One region of the Pseudarthrobacter sp. rb genome, then DNA from elsewhere that is predicted to be linked to it. Evidence: riboswitches for the same ligand, from Rfam matches in the RefSeq annotation. Region 1 holds a riboswitch; the other holds the start of a gene.

Region 1 (4,469 bases):
CGAACCGCGGGTAGGCAGGCAAAGGGAACTGGACGCGCCGGCATCTTGGGGGCAAGCCGGCGCATTCCGAACGGGGATGTGGTTTCTAGCGAAAAAGCTTTGGGCAAAGAAATAGCCCTTGGAGCATGAAGCCCAAGAACTACTTGTTGAGGTGGTAGTACGACGAGGTACCGGTGGCTGCAGGCGAGTGGAGCAGCGTGCCCTGGGAAGGGTTGAGTGCGCTGACCATCATGCCGTTGCCGACGTAGATGCCCACGTGCGCGCCGCCGTTCTGGACCACAACGTCGCCCGGCTGCGGGGTGGAGGTGGGGGTCATGATGTTCCACGCGTTGGTGCGGGGGATGCTGATCCCGGCCTGGGCGTAGACCCACTGGACGAACCCGGAGCAGTCCCAGCCGGTGACGGGGCTGGTGCCGCCCCACACGTAGGAGTGGCCGATGCCGGTGTAGGCGATTGCTGCAATGCCGGAGGTTGCGGCGGAGACAGTCTCGGCAGCCTTGGCGGCAGGGGCAGCGTCCTGGCCTGCGGTGGCAGCGGCGTCGCGCTCGGCCGGCGCGGTGGACTGCGGACGCACCGCTTCCACCTTTGGAGCGGCGGTGGTCTTGACGACGGGACGTTCGAAGGAAACCGTAGCCGTGGGGGCGGCAGTGACGGCGAGGGCCGTCTGGGCCGAACCGGACTCGGTGGATGCGGAGACACCAGCGGTGGTGTCAGCTGCGGTGGCGGGCAGGCCCATGCTCAGGATGAGGCCCGACGCGGCTGCCACAACGGCAGCCTGGCGGCCTACGGTCCCGGCATTTGCACTGACGGCCTTGGACACGGCGTCCAGGGGGTTAATGCGAACCGTTTGCGCACGGTGGCGCGCAGAATTATGGCGTGAAGACACGAAGGTAGCCTCTCCCAATGCCTGCGAGGTGAGCTGTCGGATTCGGATGGGAGTCACCCGGCCACTCTGCTTCCTGGGAAGCTCATGACTTAACCCCAAGGCCTTCAGGAAATGAAGGCCAAAATTGGTTCCCCCGCCCCTGCCAGACGATGAAATGCGAACGGACCTTGAGCGGTGGCAGAGTTAGGCAATCCACTCAAGAGCGTCAACTTCGGAAAAGTTGACGCGAGTTAGACGGTACAGCAGTTTTGTTTCAATGTCACATTCAGGTCACGGCAGGTCCCTGCGATCTGAGAGTGGACAATCATTCGGCTACAGCCAGCCCATGGGATCGACCACTTCGCCGTTGACCTGGACCTCAAAGTGCAGGTGGCAGCCGGTGGATGCGCCCGTGGTGCCGCTGAGTGCCACAACCTCGCCACGGGAGACGGTCTGGCCCACCTTGACGTTGAACGACGACAGGTGGTTGTAGGTGGTCTCCAGCCCGTTGCCGTGGTCGATGACCACCCGGTTTCCACCGCCATACTGGTGCCAGCCCGCGAAGGTCACGGTGCCGGTCGCGGCCGCCAGGACGGACGTTCCGCACTGTGCCACGAAGTCCTGGCCGCGGTGGAAGTCTCCGGAGCCGCCGGTGATGGGGCTCACGCGGTAACCAAAGGGCGAGGCGGTGGTGAGGGATGCCAGCGGTGCGGCCAGGGTGCCGGCCGAGGCGGCCCGCGTGACGGAGCCGGCGGACTGGGCGCTCAGGAGCTGCTTCAGCTTCCCGTCGGGGTCGGCCTGGGTCACCACTGCCGAACGGCTGAAGTCGATTTGGGCGCCAACATCAGCGGAAATCTGGGGCTGCGGGCTGACGGCGGAGGCTGCCAATGGCGCGTTGCCGGCGGCGTCCGTGGCCATGACGGGGCTGGTGGCGGGCACTGTGACCGTCAGAACCAGGCCGGTGGCGGCCAGGGCGATTCCAGCTTTCTGGCCAATGCCACTGGCGGCGGCGAACTCCGTCACCTGCCGGAACGGACCCCGGCGGCGGCGCGCATCGCGATGCAGATCGCGGGGACGCTCCGCTGCGGCATCTTCGACAACCCGGGGTGCCGAAGGGGGGCCTGCGGCGCGGCGGCGGCCCCGGGAGGTCTGCGTGGTCAAGAAGGGTTCCTCTCTGGAAAAGCCTGCGGAGTTAGCTGTCGGATGCGGGTCAGAGAGATCAAAGACCCGGCCCGTCATGGGCAAGCTTCTGCACAGGGGTATTCCCGGAAGAATCCTTCGCTGGAGAGGCTTGCTGCTGACGGACTTCACCCCAAGGCAGTCCCCCGCTGCCAATTGTGGTTCCCCCGCCTCTGCCAGTAACGACTCGTGCACCCGATCCGCTGGCAGAGCTCGGCTCCGGATCGGGTAACGCTTAAGTATCAACGATTGCTTCCACTATAGGGCCTTAAGACCCTAGGTAACAATTCCGTTATCTTTGCGTGGAAGCTCTGCGCTGGGGTATTGGGACGCGGCTCAGGGCTGCTTAACAGCGACAAAAACATGCGCGGCTACCTCAGGCGGCAACTCCAGCGCACCTTCGATTCCGGACACCCGCACGGAGATGTAATCTCCCACGCGTTCCAGCGCAACGGCAGCGCCGGGCCGGATCCCGCCTTCGTCCAGTTGCGCCAGCAGTTCCGGCTCCACCTGGATTGGCTCAGCCAGCCGGCTGATGGTCACTGCAGAGGCGGGACCGTAGCCCTTCATGGCCTCTACCAGGCTGATGGCTCCGTCGGGGAAGCCGGTGGCCGGTTGTCCGCCCAGGGCAGCGAGGCCGGGGATCGGGTTGCCGTAGGGCGATTCGGTGGGGTGGTCCAGCATCTCGTAGATGCGCCGCTCAACGCGCTCGCTCATGACGTGTTCCCAGCGGCAGGCTTCGTCGTGCACGTAGGCCCAGTCCAGACCGATAACGTCAGCCAGCAGGCGTTCGGCCAGCCGGTGCTTGCGCATGACTTCGGTGGCCCGCTTGCGGCCCGTGTCCGTGAGTTCAAGATGCCTGTCGCCGGAGACGACGACGAGTCCGTCGCGTTCCATCCTGCCGATGGTCTGGGACACCGTGGGGCCGGAGTGGCGCAGACGCTCGGCGATACGGGCCCGAAGGGCAACGATGTTTTCTTCCTCAAGCTCCAGGATGGTCCTGAGGTACATCTCCGTAGTGTCGATCAGATCCGTCATCCAGCTCAGCTCCTCGAGCGCAGTACCTTGCGTTGTCCCACCGTACCGCCTGTTCCCGCGAGGTAGTCCGGGGGCTAGCTTAGCCTATTTTGACTTTGTCCGAATAGCTGGCCCCTGGGCAGCCACCCACGAACGGGACCGTCTCATTGTCTGGACTTTGCCCCCTCCGGCTCCCGCACCCACTGCCCTTCAGGCAGAATGGAACAGGCCTGCCGCGCAGCCATCGCGCGCTGCGGCCACCCTTACCCGCCCGTCCGGACCAAAGTTTTCGTCCCCGCCGAATTGGAGCACCTGTGAGCGACACCAGCATCACGATCCCCGCCGACCTCCTGCCCAAGGACGGGCGGTTCGGCGCCGGCCCGTCAAAGGTCCGCCAGGAACAGATCGATGCCCTGGCAGCAGCGTCCAAGACCATCCTCGGCACCTCGCACCGCCAGGCGCCGGTCAAGAACCTGGTCGGATCGGTCCGCGACGGGCTGAGCCGGTTCTTCCGTGCCCCTGAGGGGTATGAGGTGGTCCTCGGCGTTGGCGGCTCCACGGCCTTCTGGGACATCGCAAGCTTTGGCCTGGTGGAGAAGAAGGCCCAGCACCTCTCCTTTGGTGAGTTCGGGTCAAAGTTCGCCGCAGCCACCAACAAGGCGCCCTTCCTGGAGGCCTCCTCGATCATCAAGTCCGAGCCCGGCACCCGTCCGGCAGCGCAGGCCGAGGCCGGCGTGGACGTCTATGCCTGGCCGCAGAACGAGACCTCCACCGGTGTGGCGGCCCCGGTCGCGCGCGTCTCCGGAGCTGACGAGGGATCGCTCGTGCTGGTGGACGCCACCTCGGCGGCCGGCGGCCTGGACGTGGACATTGCGCAGAGCGACGTCTACTACTTCGCCCCGCAAAAGAACTTCGCCTCCGACGGCGGCCTCTGGCTTGGCCTGTTCTCCCCCGCCGCCATCGAGCGTGCCGCGCGGGTCAAGGCCAGCGGCCGCTGGATCCCGGATTTCCTGGACCTCCAGACCGCCATCGACAACTCCCGCCTGAACCAGACGTACAACACGCCCTCGCTGTCCACGCTGGTCACCCTGGACGCCCAGGTCCAGTGGCTGAACTCCAACGGCGGCCTGGACTTTGCCGCCGCGCGCACCGCTGACTCCGCAGGGCGCATCTACAGCTGGGCCGAGGCTTCCGACTTCGCCACCCCCTTCGTGGCCAACCCGGAGGAACGCTCCAACGTCATCGCCACCATCGACTTCGACGAAACGGTTGATGCGGCAGTTGTGGCGAAGATCCTGCGCGCCAACGGCATCGTGGACACCGAGCCCTACCGGAAGCTGGGCCGCAACCAGCTGCGCATCGCCACCTTCGTGGCCATCGAGCCGAGCGATGTCTCGGCCCTGCTGTC
Region 2 (4,469 bases), on a different contig from region 1:
GCTCACCGTCCTGCGGGACAAGAACACGCCGTCGCCGGTCTTCCGCCAGCTGACGGAAGAGCTGGTGACCTTGCTGGCCTACGAAGCCACGCGGGAGGTCCGCACGGAGCCCGTCACCATCGAGACGCCTGTCAGCACCACCATCGGCACGGCGTTCACCAAGCCCACCCCGCTGGTGGTCCCCATCCTGCGCGCGGGGCTGGGCATGCTGGAGGGCATGACCAAGCTGGTTCCCACCGCCGAGGTGGGCTTCCTGGGCATGGCCCGGGACGAGGAGACGCTGGACATCATCACCTACGCGGAGCGCCTGCCGGAGGACCTGACCGGCCGCCAGGTGTTCGTCCTGGATCCCATGCTGGCCACCGGCGGCACGTTGCGCGAGGCCATCAAGTTCCTGTTCAAGCGGGGCGCGTCGGACGTCACCTGCATCTGCCTGCTGGCCGCTCCCGAAGGCCTGGCCAAGCTGGAGGAGGAACTGGGCGACGCAAACGTGCACATCGTCCTGGCCTCCATCGACGAGAAACTCAACGAGAAGTCCTACATTGTTCCCGGCCTGGGCGATGCAGGCGACCGCCTGTACGGCATCGCAGGGTAGTTTTCACCCTTTTTTGAAGCCGTCCCCGCCGCTAGCCTGTGCGGATGGACTGGAAACTCGAACTTGTCTATGTCCCCGTGTCCGACGTTGACCGGGCCAAGGATTTCTACGTCAACAAGGTGGGCTTCAACGCCGACTACGACGAGCGGCCTTCGGACGACATCCGCTTTTTGCAGTTGACCCCGCCCGGGTCGGCCTGCTCCATCTGCATGGGCGAGGGGCTCCTGGACGCCCCACCCGGCACGGGAACCACGCTACAGATGGTGGTGGACGACATCCAGGCAGCGCACGACCACCTGAGGAACAACGGTGTGGACGTCAGTGACATCGAGGTGCTGCCGTGGGGCCACTTTGTCTACTTCGCCGATCCGGACGGAAACAAGTGGTCCGTCCAATACATCCCGTGGCGGAACGCTGGGACGGACGCAACCCCAAGCACCGCAACCCCAAGCACCGCACCATGAGGCACTGCAGCTGAAGCACCCTGAGGTTAAGGCACTCTTGGTTAGAGCACCACGGCCCGCATCCCTATGGATGCGGGCCGTAAATGACGCTGCAATTCCCTGCTGTGGCCCTGCCCAAGGCGTACGACGGCGGGGAGCCGGCACGCGCCGTCGGCCGCGGTCAATGCAGGGAAGGCTCCGCGGAAGGTGGTCCTTCGGCGCGAAGCCGCAGGGGAGCGGTGGCTAGTACCAGTTGTGCGCCAGGTGGAAGTTGAGCGCACCGCACGGGGAGGCATAGCTGAGCTTGATGTAGTTCAGGCCCCAGTTGATCTGCGTGCGGTAATTGGTGAGGTAGTCGGCGCCGGAGCTGGCCATCTTCTCAGCAGGGAGGGACTGGACGATTCCGTACGCACCGCTGCTGGGATTGGTGGCCGTAGTGGTCCAGTCCGATTCCTTGGTCCACAGCGTTTGGAGGCACTGCATCTGGTCCGGACCCCATCCGTACGTGGCCAACTGGCTGGCGGCGTAGGCCTGGGCGCCGGCGGGGTCGTTGATTGCGACGGCGGGTGCCGGCTCCGGAGCCGGGGCGGGCTCGGGTGCAGGTGCAGGTGCAGGCGCCGGCGCGACCGGCGCGGGAGCGGGCTCCGCCGCCTGTGGTGCCACTGCGATTGCAGCGGGAGCGGGGCTCGCCGCCGGGTTGGAACGGATCTCACTCTTCTCGATGCTCATCTGGGCATCGGACGCTGCCTGGGTTGCCTGGGTTGATGACACCGGGGCCATGCTGCTGGTGGCCTGGCCGGCTGCGCCGACCCCAACCAGCACCGCGCAGGATGCTGCGAGGATTCCGGCCCGGCGGCCCAGGGTGGTTTTCTTTGCCTGCTGCGTGGCCTTATGTTTAGCCTTGGCATGCAGGCGTGCTTCTGCCGTGTTTTTGAACATGATTGATCGCCTCTCACACCTGCGGAGTTAGCTGTCGGGTTCGGATGAGGGCATCCGGCCGTACGGAAAATCACGTACTGGCTTAACCCCAAGGGCGTTCATTGCCCGGGACGGTGGGTCCCCCGCCTCTGCCGTTGCTCAATCGGAAATCCGGGGAAGCGGCAGAGCTTGGCGTCAACCCGGGATATGCGGCCCGAACGGGGACCGCACCCAATCGACGGTACAGGAAGATCAAGTGAAAGTCACATTTAGGTAACGGAAGTCACGGGCGGCAGCGCGTCGGGTTGCCCGGCTGCGACGGGGAGTATCCGGGTGGGGACCTGCCCGGCCGGGCATCATGCAGCCCCGGCACTCGCGTGCCAAGCCATCATGCAGCCCGGGACGGGGCGTCCTCGTCAGTGGCCGGTCAGTTCGTAAACCGTAGTGCCGCCAATGCTCTGCGACGTGAAATTGGCTGCCACCCACTCCGCGATCCGGCTGGCAGCGTCGGAACCGCTGTTGGAGCGCATGGCTCCGCCGCCGATGAAGTAATGGATCTCTCCCAGGTCTACCAGGTCCTGGAACTGCGCCAACGTGGGGGAGGGGTCGGTACCGTTGAAGCCGCCCACCGCCATGACCGGCAGCTCCGTTGCCAGTTGGTAACCTGCGGCGTTGTTGGAGCCCACCACGGCCGCGGCCCAGGTGTAACTCGAGGCGCTGCTCTTGAGCGCGGCGACCAGATCAGCCGACGGCGTGGGCGCACGCAGGAGGCCGCCCGCGCCACCCCCGCGGCCGCCGGCGAAGCCCGTGCCGCCCTGGGCATTCGGCTGCCGGAAGCCCTGCCCCGTATTGCCCTGTGCCGTACTGCCCGGGTTTGTGTTGCCCCGCCCCGCAATACCTGTAGGGCCGGTGCTGTTCGCGCCGGAGCCGTTCCGGCTGTTCCGGACGCCGGCGGGGGCACCGCCTGGCCCTGCGCCGAATCCGGAAATGGGGCCGGCACTGACAATTGCCCCACTGTGCGCTGTGGACGCGGTGGAGATGGAGAAGGCCAGCGGCCCGGCGAGCGTTGCAGCGATGGCCAGCGCCGCCGTCGTCCGCTGCACCGAACGCATGCCCAGGAACTGGCTGAAGCCCGCGCCTGCTGCCCCGGCCAGCCCGCCTGCAAGGACCACCCACCGCAGCCACGGACCGTAGGCCGAGGTGGTGCCCAGCAGGAAGAACGCCGTCAGGGCTGCCGCGGCCACTGCAGCCGCGAGCCCGATTGCGGCGGCCGCCTGCTGCCTGCGCTGCCACAGCAGACCTGCACCCAGGCCGGTCAGCCCGGCGATGCCCGGCGCCAGCGCCACCGCGTAGTAGGGGTGGATGATGCCTGCCATGAAGCTGAACACCAGGCCGGTCACCAGCACCCAGGAGCCCCAGACCAGCACGGACGCCCGCACCGGATCCGTCCGCGATGCACGCCGGCCGACCCACAGCAGGCCGGCCGCAAGGATCAGGGCGGAGGGCAGCAGCCAGGCGATCTGGCCACCGAACTCATTGTTGAACATCCGGAACAGGCCGGGAACGCCCCAGCCGTTGCCGCCACCCACGCTGCCCGTTTCGTCGCCCGTCAGCCGGCCCAGTCCGTTGTAGCCAAGGGTCAGCTCCAGGATGGAGTTGTCCTGCGAACCGCCAATGTAGGGCCGCATGTTGGCCGGCGTCAGCTGCACGGCCACGAGCCACCAGCCCGCGGAAACCACCATCGCCGCCCCCGCCGCGGCCAGCCGCAGCACGCGCCGGCCCAGCCTGCCCGGCCCCGCAACCGTGTAGGCCACGGCAAAACCGGGAACCACCAGCAGGACCTGCAGCTGCTTGGCCAGGAATCCAAAGCCCAGGAACACCCCGGCCAGCAGGAGCCAGCGCAGCCGGTCCTCCTGGACCGCGCGGAGTACCGCGTACGCGGCCGCCGTCATGAGCAGCACCAGCAGGGCATCCGGGTTGTTGAACCGGAACATCAGTGTGGCAACCGGGGTGAGGGCCAACACCGCGGCCCCCAGCAAACCCGCCCGGTGGGCGGTGGTGGCATCTCCGGTGGCGTGCGCCGCGGTCCGGCGCACGGACAGGTAGAGCAGCCAGACGGCGGCAACGCCCATCAGCGCTTGCGGAACCAGGATGCTCCACGGGTTCAGCCCAAAGAGCCGGACCGACAACCCCATGACCCACAGGGAGGCCGGCGGCTTGTCCACGGTGATGGAGTTGGCGGCGTCAGAGGAACCGAAGAACCAGGCAGTCCAGTCCTGTGAGCCGGCCTGGGCGGCAGCGGAGTAGAAGGCGTTGGCCCAGCCGGACGCCCCGAGGTTCCAGAGGTACAGAACCGCCGCGCCCGCCAGCAGCGCTGCCAGTTCCAGGTGCCGCCGGCGGGCCAGGGGATCCCGATGCCGGCTGGCGGGCCGGGTCCCCTGGGCCGTGGCGGCCCCGCCCCCTCCCGACGCACGGGGCAGGAGGGGGCGCGTGAACCCGGTTGTTGGGCTTGA

Evidence for each region. A riboswitch is a leader RNA that binds a small molecule or an ion and turns the genes downstream of it on or off. The one in region 1 is predicted to bind cyclic di-AMP.
Region 2: it holds a riboswitch for cyclic di-AMP, as region 1 does, so the genes downstream of both, ACWRN3_RS15070 (aggregation-promoting factor C-terminal-like domain-containing protein) here and ACWRN3_RS13990 (M23 family metallopeptidase) in region 1, are expected to answer to the same signal.

What each region holds. Positions count from the first base shown of each region.
Region 1 covers NZ_JBWJAR010000009.1:146,120-150,588, forward strand. Annotated here, with positions in the region: gene ACWRN3_RS13985 (C40 family peptidase) at 140-820, opposite strand; cyclic di-AMP (ydaO/yuaA leader) riboswitch at 891-1,070, opposite strand; gene ACWRN3_RS13990 (M23 family metallopeptidase) at 1,199-2,026, opposite strand; cyclic di-AMP (ydaO/yuaA leader) riboswitch at 2,031-2,242, opposite strand; gene ACWRN3_RS13995 (iron-dependent transcriptional repressor DtxR) at 2,381-3,082, opposite strand; gene serC (phosphoserine transaminase) at 3,376-4,469, shown strand, end outside.
Region 2 covers NZ_JBWJAR010000011.1:53,000-57,468, forward strand. Annotated here, with positions in the region: gene upp (uracil phosphoribosyltransferase) at 1-595, shown strand, start outside; gene ACWRN3_RS15065 (glyoxalase superfamily protein) at 640-1,059, shown strand; gene ACWRN3_RS15070 (aggregation-promoting factor C-terminal-like domain-containing protein) at 1,282-1,977, opposite strand; cyclic di-AMP (ydaO/yuaA leader) riboswitch at 1,983-2,143, opposite strand; gene ACWRN3_RS15075 (ArnT family glycosyltransferase) at 2,373-4,469, opposite strand, start outside.